Regions from separate parts of the Rhizobium sp. 11_C7_N12_5 genome, predicted to be linked through region 1. Evidence: riboswitches for the same ligand, from Rfam matches in the RefSeq annotation. Region 1 holds a riboswitch; the other holds the start of a gene.
The links. Region 1 has a riboswitch for FMN ahead of AB8B29_RS09705 (6,7-dimethyl-8-ribityllumazine synthase). Riboswitches for the same ligand answer to the same signal wherever they lie in the genome.

Region 1 (10,232 bases):
CACGACACGACGATGGTGTAGGCCGAAGAGCCGGCGATCGTGACAAGCGAAGCGCCCCAGACGAACAGCACTGAAAGAACCGCAGCCGTCCAGATGGCGACGGAAGGTGTGCGAAACTTCGGGCTGACGCTGGCGAGCGCCTTCGAAAACGGCAGGCCGCCATCACGCGAGAAGGCATAGATCATGCGCGATGCCGATGTCACTGTCGCAAGGCCGCACAGGAGCTGCGAGATGAAAATCGCAACATAGAGGATGTTGGCGACGACAGGATTGGTGATGCCGTTGATCGTCCAGAAGAAGACGTTCCAGCCCTGCTTCGACGCCTCATTCATGTCCGGGATTGCCAGAAGGAAGGCGAGGAGCATGATATAGCCGAAGAAAGACGACCACCAGACCGAGGAGACCATGCCGCGCGGCACGGAACTCGATGCCTTGACGGTCTCTTCGGACGTATGCGCCGAGGCGTCATAACCGGTGATCGTGTAGATCGGCAGCAGCAGACCAAGCGCGAAGATATACCAGACATTGTCCGTCTTCGGCCAAACCGAGGCGTCACCTTCCGGCGTGCCGGAGTAGTTGGTGAAGGTCCAGATGCGGCTGATGTCCCAGCTCTTCACCCCGATGAGGCAGACGATGGTCAGCGCAATCGCGGCGGCGAAGATCAGGTAGCCGGACATGTCAGTCAGTTTTGCCGTGAGCTTGATGCCGAAATGATTGATCAACGCCTGCAGGCCGGTGATGACGGCGACGAAAATGATCTGATTGGCAAAACCCGCCGAAGTCGTGGTATCGACGGCAATGCCGAACCATCCGGCGATGGAGCCGCTGAAGAAGCCCCAGGTGCCGACATTGATCGCGCCAAGCACCGTGATCAGGCCGAGAAGATTGAGCCACGCCGTCAGCCAGCCGGTGAACCGGTTGCCGAGGATCGAGCCCCAGTGATAAAGCCCGCCGGCCGTTGGATAGGCCGAGGAAATCTGCGCCATCGAGAGCGCGAAAACGCCCGAAATCAAGCAGCCCAGCGGCCAACCGATACCGATCGCAGCACCGCCCGCGCCCGATGTCGCCTGCGCGAGCGAGTTGATGCCGCCGGACAGAATGCAGATGATGGAGAAGGAAATGGCGAAATTCGAGAATGAACTCATGCGCCTTTCCAGCTCCTGAGCATAGCCCATGGAGTGCAGGATGTGGACATCCTGTTTCTTGTCTAAGTCTGTGTAATCAGACATGTCATTCCCCCTAAATCCCGGTTATCCGCGGAATTGCGGATAACCATGTGTCAGGTGAGCCGCCGGCATTTTGCCGTGCGGCCTGATCGCAGTTGAACTGCTCCCCGGGGTCTTTTTCTTTTTATGCTCAGGCTTCCAGACTGCTCTGGAGGAGCCCTGTCAGATAATCAGCCATGACCCCTTGGCCGACGTCGTCTCCGATCAGGTCGTTGCGGACCTCGATCATTACATTATGCAAGCCGTTGGCGATCCCATGCAGTTTCAGCGTATGGGTGACACCATCTTCCGGACCGTAAGGCTGGTTGCGCTCCGTGTGAAAGAGCGGCGCCTTAGCCGCCGCGTCCAGTATGCGGTCCGCCAGCCAACGGTCTTCATCATGAAGGATGCCAAGCTCAACCGCCCTCTGCCGACCATTATAGACCGGCGTAAAGCTGTGGATCGTCACGATCACGTTTTCTTGTCCGCGTGCCGCCCTCTTCTTGAGCATCGAGCGAATTCGATCGTGAAACGGTATATAGAGAGCTTCCGTACGCGCCTGGCGATCCATCTCACCGAGATGTTGATTGCCGGGAATGGTATAGATTTCGCTGGTTTCCGGCATGGCGCCGGCGCTTTCCGGCGGGCGGTTGCAGTCGTAGATCAGCCGCGAGAACCGTTGAGAGACCAAGGTTGCATCGAGGCTCGCGGACATCTTCCTTGCAACCGCAAGTGCGCCCGGATCCCAGGCGATGTGGCTGGAAAGCGCCTCGATGGAAAGCCCGAGATCGCCGAACTTCTCGGGCAAGGCGCGCGAGGCATGTTCGCAAATGATGAAGACCGCGCTGCTTCCATCCGGTCTTTCGACCGCAACGCAATCGCCGTCCGCTTCCGTCAAAATGCCTTGCTGCGCGAGCATTGGGGGGCCTTATCGCCGCTTAATAAAATCTTTATAAAGAAAAGAATTCTTCAGCTTTTGACCACTGTCAACCGGAAACTGAAATTATTTCTTCATTTGTGACATTGACTCGAAATGTGACAGCGTTGTTATATCCTTGCAGGAGATCGGCATAAGACCGTCCCGGGGAGCAAAAATCGAGTGAGCAATGCGTCGAAGACAGTTTCTGACGTGATCAATGCGCGTTTCGACACGCTGACGCGTGCCGAAAAGCAACTTGCCACGAGCTTGCTCGACAACTATCCCGTTTCGGGGCTTGGCAGCATCACGACAGTCGCCGAAAATGCACGTGTCTCGACGCCAACCGTCGCACGCATGGTGCAAAAACTCGGCTACAAGGGCTATCCCGATTTTCAGTCTCACCTCCACCAGGAGGTTGAGGCTACCATCTCCAACCCGCTGACGAAGCATGATCGCTGGGCATCCAATGCGCCTGGCACGCATATTCTCAATCGTTTCGCCGATGCGATCATGGGCAATTTGCGCCAGACGCTTTCCGATATCGATGCCGCGACGTTCGATAGCGTGGCCGCCCTGCTATCCGAACGCAAACGCGGGCTCTATTTCGTCGGTGGCCGCATCACAGGCGCTCTTGCCGAATATTTCTTCACCCATATGCAGGTCATTCGCCCCAACACGACCCTGCTCTCTCCAAATTCCAGCGCCTGGCCGCAATATGTCCTGAACATGAATCCGGGCGATCTGCTCGTGATCTTCGACATCCGTCGCTACGAGCAGGAAATGGTCAATCTGGCAGCCGCCGCGCGCCGCCGCGGCGCGGAGATCATCGTCTTTACCGACCAGTGGGCGACACCGGCCGCCAAGCATGCCAGACACACGTTTCGCGTGCAGATTGAAGCGCCGTCGGCCTGGGATTCTTCCGTGGTGACGCTCTTCATCGTCGAAGCTCTGATCGAGGCCGTGCAAAGTTCGACATGGGACGAGACGAGCGAGCGCATGAAAACGCTCGAGGGTCTTTTCGAACAAACTAAACTGTTCCGGAAGCTAAGTTAGAGGGAAACGGAAGCAAAAAATTGCGTGGTGCGAGGCGGTTGGACTGCAGCGACTGTCATACTTGACCGTTAAAAGCAAAACCCTTCGCATTCTTAGCAAACTCAACGCTTTGATGCCGTCACACAACCTTCACGTAACGTCATTAACAGCAACGCCAGACACTGATAACCCAAAGGAGGAAATGCAGTGATTTCGAATATTCATCGTCTTCTGACAATCTCCACCGCGATGCTCGTCGCTTCGACGGCCATCGCAGCCGCAGAACCGAGCGCCGATCTCATCGCCGCCGCCAAGAAGGAAGGCACGCTGACCACCATCGCCCTGCCCCACAACTGGTGCGGTTATGGCGACCTGATCGCTGCATTCAAGGCAAAGTACGGCATCGAAGTCAACGAACTGAATCCGGATGCCGGTTCGGGCGATGAAGTCGAAGCAATCCGCGCCAACAAGGGCAACACCGGCCCGCAGGCTCCCGACGTGATCGACGTCGGTCTCTCCTTCGGCCCGACCGCCAAGAAGGAAGGCCTGCTGCAGCCCTACAAGGTTTCCACCTGGGCTTCCATTCCGGACAGCGCAAAGGATGCCGAAGGCTACTGGTACGGCGACTATTACGGTGTTCTCTCCTTCGTCACCAACAAGGACGTCGTGAAGAACCCGCCGAAGGATTGGGCCGACCTGCAGAAGTCGGAATATGCGAACACCGTTTCGCTCGCCGGCGACCCGCGCACCTCGAACCAGGCTGTCCAGGCCGTTTACGCAGCTGGCCTCGCTGCCGGCGAGAAGGATGCAACCAAGGCCGGCCAAGCCGGTCTGGATTACTTCGCCAAGCTCAACAAGGCCGGCAACTTCGTTCCGGTCATCGGCAAGTCCGCATCGCTGGCTCAGGGCGCAACCCCGATCGTCGTTGCATGGGACTATAACGGTCTTGCATGGCGCGACAGCCTGAACGGCAACCCGCCGGTCGACGTCACCGTTCCGGCTTCGGGCGTCATCGCAGGCGTATACGTCCAGGCAATCTCGGCTTTCGCTCCGCATCCGAATGCTGCCAAGCTCTGGATGGAGTTCCTCTATTCCGACGAAGGCCAGATTGGCTGGCTGAAGGGCTATTGCCACCCGATCCGCTTCAACGATCTGGCGAAGAACAAGAAGGTTCCGCAGGAGCTTCTCGACAAGCTGCCGCCGGCTGCTGCCTATGAAAAGGCTATCTTCCCGACGCTCGACGAGCAGGCTGCCGGCAAGGCCGCCATCACCACCAAGTGGGATTCTGTCGTCGGTTCGAACGTACAGTAATCAGACCAGACATGACCTCCCCGCCTGGGCGGGGAGGTTTTCCGTATTCAAACGCTGCGGATTGGCCCACTCATGAGCACAGTGACAACATCAACGATCAGTTCCGCACCCCTGATCAACAAACGCGTGGTTGTCGACTGGCTGGGCATCGCGCCCTTCCTGATCTTCGCACTGCTGTTTTTGATTCTTCCGACGATCTACCTGATTGCGGGCGCATTTCTGACGCCTGACGGCAGTTTTACGCTGAAGAACATCGCGGATCTGTTCACCAAGTCCATCTGGGACTCCTACTGGATCAGCATCAAAGTATCACTCGCATCCTCGCTCGGCGGCGCGTTGATCGGTTTCTATCTGGCCTGGGCGCTGGTCATGGGCGGACTTCCAACCTGGCTCCGCCATGCGTTTCTGACATTTTCGGGCGTCGCTTCCAACTTCGCCGGTGTGCCGCTGGCCTTTGCCTTCATCGCCACGATCGGCCGCCTCGGCCTCGTCACTCTGCTGATGAGCAACTGGTTTGGCTTCAACCTTTATTCGAAAGGCTTCAATCTCTACAGCTTCCTCGGCCTTACCCTCACATACATGTATTTCCAGATTCCGCTCATGGTGCTGATCATCACGCCCGCACTTGATGGTATGAAAAAGGAATGGCGCGAGGCCGCCTCCATTCTCGGCGCGACCAACAAGCAATATTGGCTCATGGTGGCGCTGCCCATCCTCTGGCCGAGCCTGCTTGGCACGACGTTGCTGCTTTTTGCTAACGCCTTCGGCGCCATTGCAACAGCTATCGCGCTGACCGGCAGTTCGCTGAACATCATACCGATCCAGCTCTATGCTCAGATCCGTGGCGACGTGTTGCACAACGCCAATCTCGGATATGCCATGGCCCTCGGCATGATCGTAATAACCGGCATATCCAACGTCATTTACATCATCATGCGCGTACGCGCGGAACGGTGGCAGAAATGAAGCTGCAAAAACTCTTTGCCTGGATCGCTGTCGTCATCGGTGCCATCTATTTCATCGTCCCCCTCATCGGCACGCTGGAATTCTCGCTGCGCATGCGCCGTAACGCCTATAGTTTCGACGCCTACACATCGGTCTTTTCCGACTCTCATTTCCTGTATGCGTTCGGCTATTCCATGCTTATGGCCCTGCTGACCATCATCTTCGGCATGCTGCTGGTCGTCCCCACTGCCTATTGGGTCCGCCTTCGTTTGCCGCAGATACGTCCGATCGTTGAATTCATCACCTTGATGCCGCTGGTCATTCCGGCGATCGTCATCGTCTTCGGCTATCTGCGCCTCTACAATTCATCTTCGATATTGCCTTTGACGGGCTTCGAGCAGGCGACGAACTTCCTCTTGGTCTGCTCCTATATTGTCTTGTCTCTTCCTTATATGTATCGTTCGGTGGATACGGCGATGCGTACGATCGACGTCGGTACCCTGACGGAGGCAGCGGAAAGCCTTGGCGCGAAGTGGACCACTATCTTGTTCCGCTGCATTTTTCCCAATGTCATGAGTGGCGTTCTCTCCGGCGCCTTCATCACGCTTGCGATCGTCATGGGCGAATTCACCATGGCCTCGCTGCTCAATCGGCCGGCATTCGGCCCGTACATGCAGCTGGTCGGCGCCAATCAAGCTTATCAGTCTTCCGCGCTGGCAATCATCGCGCTTGCTGTCACCTGGCTCAGCATGGGCCTTCTGCAGCTGGCTTCCCGCTTTTCAAAACTGGCTCCGATTAAGGCGTAAGGTTCCCACTATGGCTTTTCTCGAACTTACACACATCAAGAAGTCCTTCGGCGACATTCATGTCGTCCATGATTTCAATATGCAAATCGAGAAGGGAGAATTCATCTCCTTCCTCGGACCATCAGGCTGCGGCAAGACGACCGTGCTGCGCATGATTGCCGGCTTCGAGACCCCGACCGCCGGCACGCTGACCATCAACGGCAAGGATCAGCGGCCGCTGAAGCCGAACCAGCGCAACATCGGCATGGTGTTCCAGGCTTACGCGCTGTTTCCGAATATGACCGTGCACGACAATGTCGCCTTCGGCCTCAAGGTCGCCGGCATGGCAAAGCCCGATATCGACAAGCGCGTCAAGGAGATGCTTGCTCTCATCAAGCTCGATCATCTCGCCACCCGCTTCCCCTACCAGATGTCCGGCGGTCAGCAGCAGCGCGTGGCGCTCGCCCGCGCCATCGCCGTCAAGCCGCAGGTCCTCCTGCTCGATGAGCCGCTTTCGGCGCTGGATGCAAAGATCCGCGTATCGCTGCGCGAGGAAATCCGGGCGATTCAACAGCAGCTCGGCATCACCACCGTTTTCGTGACGCATGATCAGGAAGAGGCGCTGTCGATCTCCGACCGTATCGTCGTCATGAATGCCGGCCGCGCGGATCAGATCGGTTCGCCTTTCGAGATCTATAACACTCCGGCCACCCGCTTCGTCGCTTCCTTCGTCGGTACGCTGAACCTGATCGAAGGTAAGGTCGTCGATCCCGACAACAGCCGCATCATGATCGGTGATCAGGACGTCACGCTGAAGCAATCGGTCACCGCCTACAAGCCTGGCGACACGGTATCGCTGGCTTTGCGCCCGGAGGCAGGCTCACTGGCCGAATCGGCCAAGGGCGACACGGCGCTGACGGGCGAAGTTTCCTCGGCGCACTTCCTGGGTTCGGTCATCCGCACCCGCATGAACGTCGCCGGCAACACGATTTCCTTCGATATGTTCAACAGCCCCGGCATGCTGCCCCCGAGCGTCGGCGAAAAGGTCACGCTGCGTTTTGCATCATCCGATCTGCTGGTCATTCAGGATTGAGAATCTGCCCTGTGCTACAGGGCAATTTTGGAAAATTATTCGCAAACGCCGGGTCGAAAGCCCGGCGTTTTTCTTTGATTTCCTTGCTGAAATGCATTTATAGTCCATCCGTTCTCAGGGCGGGGTGCAATTCCCCACCGGCGGTATGGGGGTTTCCCCCGAGCCCGCGAGCGCCTTCCGGTCCCCCGGAAGGGTCAGCAGATCCGGTGAGAGGCCGGAGCCGACGGTATAGTCCGGATGGAAGAGAGCAAGCAGGTCGCACCCTCCTCGGCGAGAGGAGTGTCGCGTTCATGCATGTTCGCCCAAGGGATATTTGTACCAACCCTTGAAAGGCAGAATTCATGACCATTTCTATCTCCTCCCAACCGAGCCGCATCGCGATCATTCGGGCTCGCTGGCATGCCGATATCGTCGATCGCTCGGTTGATTCCTTCATTGCTGAATGGCAGACGACAGAAGGAGCATCGCCCATCGACATATTCGACGTGCCGGGCGCACTCGAAATTCCGCTGCATGCGCAGACGCTTGCCCGTAACGGCCGCTATTCCGCAATTATCGCCACCGCTTTCGTTGTCGACGGCGGCATTTATCGCCATGAATTCGTTGCCAATACCGTTCTCGATGCAATGATGCGCGTGCAGCTCGACACTGGCGTGCCGGTCCTCTCGGCCGTTCTGACACCCCATCACTTTCAGGAATCGGAAGCCCATATCCAATTCTTCAAGGAGCATTTCATCATCAAGGGCCGTGAAGTGGCGAGCGCCTGCCGGCATATATTGACCGAGCGCGCCAAACTCCTGCCGTCGGTAACGGTCTGAGCGGGAGTATCCTGGAGGCGCGGCGCAAGCCCGCCTCCATTTCTCAAGGGAGGAAGTCAGTGACCGTTCTACGCATCATCCCTAACCTGCCCGCCGCCGATCCCGCCAGCGCTCGTCTGTTCTACAGTGAGTTGCTCGGCCTTGACATCGTCATGGATCACGGCTGGATTCTCACCTTCGCCTCCAAAGCCGCAACGGTCCCGCAGATCAGCGTTGCCAGCGAAGGCGGTTCGGGAACGATTGTCCCCGACCTCTCGATCGAAGTTGATGATGTCGACGAGCTTTATCGGCGAGCCACGTCAATGGGCTTCGTCATCCTGTACGACCTGACGGACGAGCCCTGGGGCGTTCGTCGTTTCTACATCCGCGACCCGTTCGGCAAGGTCGTCAACATCCTCTCGCATCGCTAATCCAGCTACCGCAATTCGACATTGAAAGTGATGCGCTCCGCCGGCCAAATCGATTCCGCGTAGGCTATAGGCACGCCATCGGTATCGACATCCACCTTGCGGGTCACGAGCAGCGGCGCTGATTTGGGCTGTCGCAACAGTCGCGCTTCCTCGGCCGTCGGCATGCGCGCCTCGATCTCGGTCGACAACCGTTCATAGTCGGAGATGCCATAGCTGGCGAGTGCCGCCGTGATCGTCGGATATTGCAGCCGGACCTTGTCGAAATCGGGAAAGCGCTCCGCTGGATAATAGGTGTCACCCAGTTCGACCGGAACGCCATCGGCCGTCATCACGCCGCGGCGATGGATGACAGGCACGCCCGCCGCAAGTTTCAATTGCACGGCAACACGTTCCGTCGCCGGCACGACTTCATGAACCAGCAGTTCGCCGCCTGGCTCGAAGCCCTGCTCGATCAGGTTCTTGGAAAAGCGCGTTCGCTTCGAGAGCGTGTAGTCGAGCACACCCTTGTGTACGAAGGTCCCCCGTCCCTGCTCAGCGCGAACCAGCCCGCGCTGCTCCAAATGCCCAAGCGCCTGGCGAACGGTGAAACGGCTGACGCCGAAACGCTCCATCAGTTCAGGCTCGGTCGGCAATCTCGCCCCGGGGGCAAAGGTCCCGGCAGCGATATCAGCCGCCAGGATCTCGCCGATCTGATGCCAGAGGGTGCTGCCTCCGTTGCGATCGATCGTCTCCATATCATCAGCGCTTTTCGAGCCGGAACAGCAGCTTGTATTCGGCCGGATAGCTCAGCGCATCGAGAATGCTCGGATAATATTTCCGATCCTTCGTCGCCCGCACGAAGCCGTCATAACCGAAGCGCCTGACGGAAACATCGAAGCCGGCCGCCGCGAAGGCGTCGATATAATCCTGCGGCGAGCGATCCTGCACCGGCGCATTGCTGTTGCCGCCGATCAGCTCGCGCCATTTTGGCCAGAGCGGCATTTCATTGTGGCATCCGGTAACGGCATAGTAGACGCCGCCATTGCGCATGACCTGGAACATCTGTTCGGCATGCTGTCGCAGCTCCGGCAGCAGGTAGACGACCTCATAGCTGAAAGCCACATCGAAGCTATCAACAAAGGGCGACAGGTCGGTCGTGACGTGAAACTGCAGCGGCATGTTGCCCACCGCAGCGACAGCTGCAGCCACCGATTCCGAGGCAATGTCGATGCCGACACCGCGACGAAACGGCCGCAGGGCATGAAGCAGTCGGAGGAAGCCACCGCGATTGCAGCCGAAATCCAGTACTGTCTTCGATGAAAAATCCCGCTCCGGGACCGTTTCGATGAAATGCCGCCAGTAAGGACTATGCGATTCCGCCATCGCGATATCGCCCTGCGGCTCTGTATGCCAGGTTGCATAAATGGATGCTGCGTTTGTCATGATGCGCTCGCTGCTGGAGTGGACTGAGCCCGTGATAGCCCAGCTTCATGACAGTGGAGTGAATTCATCCGGACGACCGGACTATTTGATTCAAACCCGTACTATTCGAGATCACGATCGCACGCAGTCCACCATCCATTGAACGCCAAACCGATCCGTGAGCTTGCCGTAGTAGCTGCCCCATGGCTGGATGGCGAGCGGCGTCGTCACCGTGCCGCCTTCGGCCAGCAGAGAAAAAATCCTGTCGGTGCTGTCGCGGTCATCCGTGACAAGCATATGGGCGGAGCCGCGC
Region 2 (10,232 bases), on a different contig from region 1:
CTGACGCGATCGCTCATGGGATCGTCATGGTGCCAGAAGATCGCAAGGAACAGGGCCTGGTCGTCGGCCATCGCATCAGCGAGAACATCATCTACGCCAATCTCGACAAGCTTGGCGGCCGCTGGATCACATCGCGCGTCAAACGCGCCTTTGCGGAGAAGGCCGTGGCGAAGTTCGGGGTCAAAGGCCGTGCTGAGCAATATGCGTCCGACCTGTCGGGCGGCAACCAGCAGAAAGTCGTGATCGCGAAGTGGTTGATGCGCGACCCCAAGGTTGTTGTGCTTGACGAACCGACGCGAGGCATCGACGTCGGCGCCCGCGCAGGCATCTACGATATCATCGTCAATCTCGCTCGCCAGGGCGTTGCGGTCATCGTCGTCAGCTCCGACCTTGAGGAAGTTTTGGGGGTCTCGAACCGGATCCTGGTTCTGTCCCAAGGCAATCAGACAGGCATACTCGACCGTGACCAGGCAAATGACGTCTCGGTCATGGAATTGGCAACAATTTAAGGAACCACAGAAAGGAAGAGCGATGCCGGACATCACTCTTAACGCCCCGAAACTGTTCGACCTCCGTGGCCGGATCGCCATTGTCACGGGCGCTGGCAGCGGAATTGGGCAACGGATCGCCATCGGTCTTGCGCAGTGCGGCGCGGACGTTGCCCTCCTTGACCGGAGAACCGACGACGGCTTGACGCAGACGGCCAAGCATATACGCGATGCCGGTCGCCGCGCGATCGAGATCGCCGCGGATGTTACAACCAAGTCTTCGCTGGCTGACGCTGTTGCGCAAACCGAGAGTGAGCTCGGTTCCTTGACCCTAGCGGTCAACGCCGCCGGTATTGCGAACGCCAAACCAGCGGAAGAGATGGAGGAAGACCAGTATCAGACCTTGATGGATATCAACCTGAAGGGCATCTTCCTGTCGTGCCAGGCAGAGGCACGAGCCATGCTGAAGAATGGTGGCGGTTCGATCGTCAATATCGCGTCCATGTCGGGCGTCATCGTCAACCGCGGTCTGAGCCAGGTGCATTATAACGCCTCCAAGGCGGGCGTGATCCACATGTCCAAGTCATTGGCGATGGAATGGGTTGACCGCGGCATCCGCGTCAACACGATCTCGCCGGGCTACACCGCAACGCCGATGAACACGCGCCCGGAGATGGTCCATCAGACCAAGCTCTTCGAAGAGCAGACGCCAATGCAACGCATGGCCAATGTCGACGAGATGGTTGGCCCCGCGGTCTTCCTGCTCTCGAACGCCGCCAGCTTCGTCACGGGCGTCGATTTGCTCGTCGACGGCGGCTTTTGCTGCTGGTGATACGATGCGCAAGCTGATTGCAGGCAACTGGAAAATGAACGGTCTCGCATCCTCCCTGACTGAGATCGAAGCGCTGAGGGGACTAACGGGCAACACGGCGTGCGATATCGTTGTGTGCCCGCCCCTCACGCTTGTTGAAAAAGCATTTGAGCGCGCCAAGGGCTCGACAATCGCCATCGGCGCGCAGGATTGCCATGCGCAGGCGTCAGGTGCCCATACCGGAGACGTTTCTGCCTTCATGCTTGCCGAGGTGGGCGCACGCTTCGTGATCTTAGGTCATTCCGAACGCCGCTCGACCTATCGTGAGACCGATGCAACGGTGGCGGCCAAGGCCGCAATGGCCCATGAGGCAGGATTGACCAGCATTATTTGCGTCGGCGAGACACGCGAGGATCGTGACGCGGGCAAGGCTATCGATGTTGTTTGCGCCCAGATCGAAGGCTCTGTTCCCCACAGCGCAAACAGTGCCAACACGGCCATCGCCTACGAACCGGTCTGGGCGATCGGGACCGGCCTTGTTCCGACCGTCGAGCAGATCGAAGAGGTCCATTCCTTCATTCGGCACATGCTCGAAGAACGTCTGGGAGAGGACGGGCGTCGTGTCAGGATCGTCTACGGAGGATCTGTGAAGGCATCGAACGCGTCGGCAATTTTTGCAGTTCAAAACGTCGATGGTGCCTTGGTGGGAGGTGCCTCGCTCAACGCTGCGGAGTTTGCCGGGATCATATCCGTCGCCACTTGACGACCGAATAAACGACAGACGTGGGGTCGTCTAGGATCGGCACCCGGCTTGGCTTATGCCGCGAAAGGAAGAGAAAATGCAACGCTTTCAAAACAAGACGGTCGTCATCACCGGAGCCAGCCGCGGTATAGGTGCTGCGATCGCCAAACGTTTCGCCAAGGAGGGTGCAAATCTCGTCGTCTCGGCTAACGAAGACCTGGTGCACTCTGTCGCCGAACAGATCCAGCAAGACGGCGGCAAGGCGATTTCCTTCGTCGGCGACGTGACAGACAAGACAAGCGTCAAGGCACTCTACGACGCGGCCGAGGCAGCGTTTGGTGGCATCGATGTCTCCATCCAGAACGCCGGCGTCATTACCATTGCCAGGATCGAGGATATGACCGAGGACGAATGGGACAAGGTCATGGCCGTCAACACCAAGGGCGTGTTCTTGTGCGCGCAGGAGGCAATTTCACGAATGCGCAAGCATGCGAGGGGCGGACGTATCATCAACACGGCGTCCGGTCAGGCGCGCGACGGGTTCATTTTTACGCCCCACTATGCGGCGTCGAAGATGGGCGTTGTCGGGATTACGCAAAGCCTGGCAAAGGAAGTTGCGGCCGAAAAGATCACCGTCAATGCGTTCTGCCCGGGCATCATCGAAACCGACATGTGGGCCTACAACGACCAAGCTTGGGGAAAGCTGCTCGGAAATTACGCGCCCGGCGAACTCATGAAGGAATGGGTGAACGGAATTCCGATGAAACGCGCTGGATCTGGCGAAGATGTGGCCGGGCTTGTCACCTTCCTTGCGAGCGACGACGCGGCCTATATTACCGGTCAGACGATCAACGTCGACGGCGGATTGATCATGTCCTGACGAATTGGAGACAGTCTGTTCAATAGGAGAAGTGCCCCAAATGGCTCCGGCGTCAAAGCACCCCTTGCCGGACGGGGTCCCCATCGCCTATGTTGGTAACGTTCTCAGGGCGGGGTGAAATTCCCCACCGGCGGTATTGGGCGAAAGCCCGGAGCCCGCGAGCGCCTTTCGCCGCAAGACGGAAGGGTCAGCAGATCCGGTGAGATGCCGGAGCCGACGGTATAGTCCGGATGGAAGAGAGCAATGCTGCAAACGCCACCTGTCCGTGGCGGGTCGCATGCTTGTTCGCCCAAGGGAAACGGTGGCTTCGAAAGAGGTCATGATGCTGCCACGGCAGCTAACCCTTGAAAGGCAAGACACATGGCAATAGCCAAAATCGAAGATGCAGTCGCAGCCATTTCGCGCGGCGAGATCGTGATCGTCGTTGATGATCGGGACCGAGAAAACGAAGGCGATCTCGTGATTGCTTCGGACGCAGTCACCCCCGCAGCGATCACGTTCATGATGAACCATGCCCGTGGGCTGATCTGCGTTCCCATGCAGGGCGAGAGGCTCGACGAGCTCGACATCCCGCTGATGGTTCCGCGCAACACGGAAGTTCTCAAAACCGCTTTCACGGTGTCCGTGGACTATATCCCCGAAACAACGACGGGGATCTCGGCGGCAGACCGGGCTGCGACCGTTCGCGCTCTTATCACGCCAGGAACTCAACCTGACGATTTTGCCCGGCCGGGGCACATCTTCCCTCTGCGCGCCCATCCTCTTGGCGTGCTCGGACGTCCCGGACACACAGAGGCCGCGGTCGATCTGGCAAGACTCGCCGGGCGGGCGCCGTCGGGCGTCATCTGCGAAGTGGCAAACGACGACGGGACGATGGCCCGCCTGCCGGACCTTGAACGCTTTGGAGAGCGCCATGGTCTGCTTGTGGTCACGATCGAGGACCTGAAGTCTTATCTGAGCCACAAGCAGCGCGATCTGCTCGACTCGGAACGGTCCGTCGCTTGATGGTCGCACGGCCCCGGCCCCTATTCCTTGGCTATAGACGGCGGCTTGCGCTGCCGTCTATGCTTGTGAGCATCGAGACCTGCCACGGCAATGGACGCGGACTGTCTGCACGGCATGCTCGCCACCAATCCCGAACACTGAACGCGGATATGCAGGCATTCATCCAAAGCTAGTTGGTGCATCCAGAGGACAGGGTCCCGGCGTGCGACCCTGCCCCGCAGACAACCCTCACCAAGACCCTGGCTCGAACTTAGTACCAAGCTCGTCGAAGAATCCTTTAAATCGAAGACTGCCTTTCAACGTCGCTGCTTTGCCGCAGTTCCTTGATCAAGTCCACGAAGCGGCGCAGCTTCGCCGGGATATTGCGCCTACCAGGATAGTAGAGACATAGCCCCGGATACGGCGGGGTCCAATCGAAGAGGACCTGCTCCAGCCTTCCGGCAGCGAAGTCGTCTGCGACCTGCCATTCGTTCAGATAGGCGAGCCCGGCTCCGTCGCGGACCGCCCGGAGCATCAGGTCGCTGTCATCGAGCGTGAGCCTGCCCGGAACGTCGAGCGCGAAGCTCTCTCCCCGACGCTCGAACTCCCAGCGGTAGATCGCGCCGCTTGCCATTCGGGCGCGGATGCACATGTGGTTCTGGAGATCTGCCGGGACCTGCGGCCTCCCATGACGCTGAAGATATTCGACCGAACCGACGATGGCTGGGCGGACGGTGTCGCCGATCGGGACAACGACCATATCAGGGGGAACGGCTTCCCGAATCCTGATCCCGGCGTCGAAGCCCTTGGCGTTGACGTCGACTAGCGCGCCCTCGGTGACGATTTCTACCGACATTTGCGGGTTCCGGCGCATGTATTCCAGGATTAGCGGCGTCAGGATCATCCGGGTCGCACCCACTGATGTGTTGATGCGCAGGGTGCCCGTCGCTTCTGCGCGGTGCTCGTCGACGTGCTCGACGGCGCTACGGATCGCCTCCAGCGCTGGACCGACACTTGCCACAAACTGTTCGCCTGCTGCTGAAAGGACGACGCTGCGTGTGGAGCGATTGAACAGTCTGACCCCCATGCGGGTCTCCAGAGCGGCGATCTGCTGGCTAAGCGACGACGACGAGATTCCTAGCTCGCGAGCCGCAGCTCGAAACCCACCGTGGGAGGAGACGGCGAGAACCGCCTCTAGTTCGGCAAGAGAGCCACGCATCATTGTCCGCAATTCCCTATCAGGCTGAGCATATATGACCAACTTATCAGGACAATCCCGAAATGCCAGATATGCCGTAGCAATCCAAAGGAGTTCGGCATGCGCGACATCGACACAATCTACATCGACGGCCAGTTCGTCACCCCGAAGGGCACCGGGACGGCCGATCTCTACAATCCTTCCACGGAAGAACGAATTGGAACGGTGCGGCTAGGCGGCGTCGAGGACGCGCGCGACGCCGTCGCTGCGGCGAAACGGGCCTTCCCTGCGTTCTCGCGAACGACGAAAGGCGAGCGCATCGACATGCTGAAGCGGTTGAACGCCGCCGTCGCTGCGCGCGTCTCTGACCTCACCGAAGCGATGTCACTCGAATACGGCGCTCCGCAGACCTTTACGCGTTTCGCTATTTCCCATGCTGCTTCGAGCTTTCTCACCATGGCGAGCGTTCTGGAGGAATACGAATTCGAGCGCAGGATGGGTCGAGCGCGGGTGGTCATGCAGCCGATCGGCGTAGCCGCAGCCATCACCCCGTGGAATAGCAACATCGGCTTCATCACCTCGAAGCTCACGACGGCCATCGCTGCCGGCTCGACCATTGTCATCAAACCGAGCGAGATGAGCGCAGTACAGACGCAGGCCCTGACAGAGTGCCTGCATGAAGCGGGCTTGCCCAAGGGCGTGTTCAACATTGTCAACGGGCTCGGCAATGTCGTCGGCGCGGAACTCAGCGGGCATCCGGACATCGCGAAGGTGACCTTCACGGGTTCAACCGCGGTCGGCAGGGAAATCCTGCGAAGCGCGGCCGACACCTTCAAGCGCGTCACGCTGGAGCTTGGCGGCAAGGGTCCGAACATCATTCTCGACGACGCCGATCTGGACGTGGCCATCCCCGCCGTCTTGAGGATGGGCTTCATCAACAGCGGCCAGGCCTGCATCGCTGGCACCCGCATTCTGGTACCGAACCATCGGCTCGATGAGGTCGTGACCAGGCTGAAGCGGGAGATCGAGACGTTCAAGGTCGGCGCCCCCGATGATCCGGACGCAATGATCGGTCCGATGGTCAGCCGGAAACGGTACGATCGCGTCCAGTCCTACATCGAACTAGGGATGCAGGAGGGCGCCAGTCTCCTGACAGGCGGTCTCGGACGTCCGGCCGGACTGGATCGCGGCTGGTTCACGAAGCCGACCATATTCACCAACGTCGACAACCAGATGCGTATCGCGCGAGAAGAGATATTTGGTCCGGTCCTGTCGGTCATCGCCTATCGCGACGAGGACGAGACCGTCTCCATCGCAAACGACACCCCGTACGGGCTTCAGGCCTATCTTCATGGCACCGACGTCACACGCATGCAGGCGCTTGCGGATCGACTGGATTGCGGCCGCGTGGTCGTTAACGGGGCGCCCCACGAGCCGCTCGCTCCATTTGGCGGATTCAAACAGTCGGGGATCGGTCGCGAGTATGGCGTGTTCGGACTGGAGGCGTTCCTGGAACCGAAAGCCGTCATCTTGTGACGACCGATACGTGAGGCAGCGTCTGAAGTGTGCGGTTTACGGGTTCTGCAATCGAACGAGGACTTTTCCAACAGCCTTGCCGCTCTCCTGGAACTCGTGTGCTTCGGCCACTGCGTCGAGGGCAAATGTCTTCGAGATCTTTGGGGCATGTACCCCGGAGGCGGCGCAGGCCGAGACCTCCACGGTCGCCTGCCGCATCGCTGCCTCTGGCATAGTGTAGACGTAGACGAAACGGAACGAGAAGCCGCCCAGCAGCGCCGGGAAGAACGGGATCGTGAGAGGCCTGCGGCGACTCCGTCGAATAGCCCGAGACGACTCCGTCGCGGGCGAGACAGGTCATCGCCACGTCGATGTTCGCGGAGATGTCAACGTCCACGATGCGATCTACTCCGTGGCCAGCCGCCGCCGATCTCACCGTTCAGGAGACATCCTCCTCGTACCTGTTGATGACCAGATCGGCCCCGGCCACTCGCGCGACGTCCGCCTGCTCGTCGCGGCTCACCGTCGCCGCCACCCACGCCCCCGCCCGTTTCGCAGGAAGGATCGCCGCATTGCCCGCGACGCCCCTTCCACCCTGGACGAGGATTCGCTTGCCGCGAACGCCGCCGTCGGCGAACAGGCATCGGTGCGCGGTCATCGCCGGAACTCTGAGGGACGCCCCGACCTCGAAGGACACGTTGTCGGCCAGCCTGACGGACTGCACGGAGGGCAAGACGACGAATTCCGCCGCGGTACCGAACGCCCTCCCCGTCCTGATGTGGTATAATCCACGAGAACGGCATTGCCTTGGCGCCGAAACCTCTTCTGGTCTCGATGTCGGAAGGATTGATGCCGGAGGCGACGACCCTCACCCGGACCTCCCCGGCTCCTGGCTGCGGATCGGGCGGCGCAAATCAGCCATGGAAGCCAAACGCCAGCGTGGAAGGCCCGCCTCGTTCGCGACAATCAAAAGCTCCGTCCCGTTTGTCGCGGAGCGGCAATCAGAAACCGATGAGACGCTTGCCAGCGACAATCAACATCCGACCGCGACTTAAGAGTCTCATCTAGATTGTCGCTAGAGTCTCATCCTGATCGCCGCGCCATACGTCAACCGCGATCATCGACGTTAGGATGGCGCAGAGCATCTCTGCCAACGTCAACGTCGCTCCGGAAAGAATGCTGCAGGTCGAACTCCTCCGCAGCCGGCAGGGCGACTCGTCTTCCTGCCCCAGCACAGCATCCGAAATGGGAAATTCGCCGTCTAGGATCACGGCGCGGCTAGTAAAAAATTAGCGAAACGCCAAAATCTGCTTTCAACCTGTCGGAGCGATTGGGCGTCGCACGTCCTTCGCAGGTGCAGAGGACCAAGGAGACGAACGTGCGCGCAGATGTATTGTTGAAGGGAAGAGGACTTGTCGAATGTCCCCGTTGGCATCGAGGCGAGCTCTGGTTTGCCGATTGGACCAGTGGCGAGATACGGGTCCTTGAAGACGGGAACCAATCGCGGCTCGTGATTCCGGCGAAAGCTCCACCATTGTCATTCGATTTTGGCCCAGAGAACGACCTTTTCGTGATCCAGTCCGGTTCTTCATCACTCATGCGTTATGATGGCATGGGCTTGAAGGAATTCGCAGCGCTGGGGTCCGGCGCGTGGAACGAAATCCTCGTCGACGCTGCAGGCAGGATCTATGTCAATGGGCCAGCGATTACGCTGGTCCTCCCTGATGGCAGCGTTGAAAAGCAGGCCGAGGGCTTTCAGTTCCCGAATGGCATGGCATTATCTGCTGATGGCCGCACTTTGGTCTGCGCGGAAAGCTGGGCCAAGCACCTGACTGCTTTCGATGTGGCCGATGACGGCCGCCTTTCCAACCGGAGGATCTGGTCAGAGCTTCCCGGCCCGCCAGACGGAATATGTTTCGACCGCCAGGGAGCCATCTGGTATGCCGATGTCCCCAATGCCTATTGCCGCCGGGTACGAGAAGGCGGCGAAATGCTTGACGAGGTCAAGGTAGATCGCGGCGCATTCGCCTGCATGCTCGGCGGCGAGGATCGATCCACCCTCTTCGTCACCACCGCACAATGGTTCGGCATGGACAAGATGAGTCAAATGGCCGGCACAGGTCAAATCGTTTCCGTCGAAGTGAACGTTGCCGGAGCCGGCTGGCCGTTCAATTGAACGCTCACATTGCGGAGGTCCGCGTTGGTGAACAACATCGGGACGAAAACCAAGTCCGCCAGTTCACTGGATCACCTTCGATCGACAGTGGTGCGACGCCTCCGCTCTATTGAGCGTGAGTCTGATCGCCTTGCAGGGGAACAACGTGCCAAACCTCAGCCGCACACAGACAATCTCCGTATCGGGTGGGTCGATATACACCACCATTGCCGGGAGCGGCCCGCCGGTTCTATTGCTGCATGGATTCCCAGAGACCAATCTTATGTGGCGCGGTGTCGCTCCTCTGCTTGCCTCCGAGTTCACTGTCATCTGTTCCGACCTACGTGGATACGGTGCCAGCGCTTGTCCCTCGTCGACTCCAGATCACCTGCCCTATTCAAAACGAGCGATGGCCGCCGAGATGGTCGAGGTTATGGCAAAGCTCGGCTTTTGCGAGTTCATGATCGCCGGTCATGATCGCGGCGGTCGTGTCGCTCACCGGATGGCGCTCGATTATCCTGCTACAATTACAAAGCTTGCGGTTCTAGATATCGTCCCTACCCAGGCCGTCTGGGATCGCGCCGATGAGGTCTCTACTGATAGCTGATGACGTAGAGCCTGGAGACTATTGACCTTGCATGAAGGCCTGGATTTCCTCGGGCGTCACTTTGCCATCCTTGTTGGCATCAATCAGGTCGAAGATCCGCTTATGGATTGCCGTTACTTCATCAAATGAAAGTGCGCCGTCACCGTTGGTATCCGCAATGGCGAACATGATCTTCATCATATGTCCGCGCATTTTCCCCATAGGCATTCCCTCCGCCATTCCGCACGGCGCAGCACTTCGATCCATCATATCTGCGTGCTCCATTTCATCGGGCATCATCGCCGATCTTCCCCATCGGTCCTGATCCGGAGCTTTGGACTGTGCTGTAGCGACGCCAATGCCCCCAACAGTTAGGAAGGCGGTCAGCGCGACTATGGTGGGCAGTTTGGGCTGTGACATCGGATGCCTCCTGTCGTTTAGACCCGAATAATGGCCTGCTTGCGAGTATCCGCCTTGATGTAGGTCAAATCCTTTTGCGGGAATTTCTGTCTTTGATTGCGCGGTAGGAAAAACTGCTGACCAAGGTCAACTCGTCGCGGCCCCTTGATCAAGGCGTGCATCCATTTTTCTTCACGCCACTCGTCGCTAGGTAGTGTTGACCAGGTCGGCGACAGTGATTTGCCAACGAGGTCCCATCCGACTTCTCTCGGAAGTCAGCGCCAAGAACCTATATCGGAGCCAAAGCCATGACTTATACTCTAGACAAGACCCTATCCGGGAGCTCGTTTGATGTCGCAGTCGAAAGGACGAAAGCAGCACTTGCGCGCAAAGACTTCGGCATCCTGACGGAGATTGACGTCAAGGCGACGATGAAGAAGAAGCTTAATGCTGACATTGACAACTACCTCATTC

Region 2: it holds a riboswitch for FMN, as region 1 does, so the genes downstream of both, ribB (3,4-dihydroxy-2-butanone-4-phosphate synthase) here and AB8B29_RS09705 (6,7-dimethyl-8-ribityllumazine synthase) in region 1, are expected to answer to the same signal.

Annotation. Positions count from the first base shown of each region.
Region 1 is NZ_JBPWPY010000001.1:1,956,866-1,967,097, forward strand. It holds gene AB8B29_RS09670 (amino acid permease) at 1-1,229, opposite strand, end outside; gene AB8B29_RS09675 (N-formylglutamate amidohydrolase) at 1,357-2,124, opposite strand; gene AB8B29_RS09680 (MurR/RpiR family transcriptional regulator) at 2,305-3,177, shown strand; gene AB8B29_RS09685 (ABC transporter substrate-binding protein) at 3,364-4,467, shown strand; gene AB8B29_RS09690 (ABC transporter permease) at 4,540-5,433, shown strand; gene AB8B29_RS09695 (ABC transporter permease) at 5,430-6,218, shown strand; gene AB8B29_RS09700 (ABC transporter ATP-binding protein) at 6,229-7,290, shown strand; FMN riboswitch at 7,397-7,543, shown strand; gene AB8B29_RS09705 (6,7-dimethyl-8-ribityllumazine synthase) at 7,632-8,108, shown strand; gene AB8B29_RS09710 (VOC family protein) at 8,168-8,518, shown strand; gene phnF (phosphonate metabolism transcriptional regulator PhnF) at 8,524-9,252, opposite strand; gene AB8B29_RS09720 (class I SAM-dependent methyltransferase) at 9,257-9,940, opposite strand; gene AB8B29_RS09725 (VOC family protein) at 10,052-10,232, opposite strand, start outside.
Region 2 is NZ_JBPWPY010000003.1:48,592-58,823, reverse strand. It holds gene AB8B29_RS29595 (sugar ABC transporter ATP-binding protein) at 1-509, shown strand, start outside; gene AB8B29_RS29590 (SDR family oxidoreductase) at 532-1,320, shown strand; gene tpiA (triose-phosphate isomerase) at 1,325-2,062, shown strand; gene AB8B29_RS29580 (glucose 1-dehydrogenase) at 2,139-2,921, shown strand; FMN riboswitch at 3,018-3,167, shown strand; gene ribB (3,4-dihydroxy-2-butanone-4-phosphate synthase) at 3,282-3,926, shown strand; gene AB8B29_RS29570 (LysR family transcriptional regulator) at 4,204-5,124, opposite strand; gene AB8B29_RS29565 (aldehyde dehydrogenase family protein) at 5,224-6,639, shown strand; gene AB8B29_RS29560 (zinc-binding dehydrogenase) at 6,676-6,837, opposite strand; gene AB8B29_RS29555 (hypothetical protein) at 7,058-7,276, opposite strand; gene AB8B29_RS29550 (SMP-30/gluconolactonase/LRE family protein) at 7,973-8,794, shown strand; partial or broken gene AB8B29_RS29545 (alpha/beta fold hydrolase) at 8,967-9,359, shown strand; gene AB8B29_RS29540 (EF-hand domain-containing protein) at 9,399-9,779, opposite strand; gene AB8B29_RS29535 (DUF302 domain-containing protein) at 10,067-10,232, shown strand, end outside.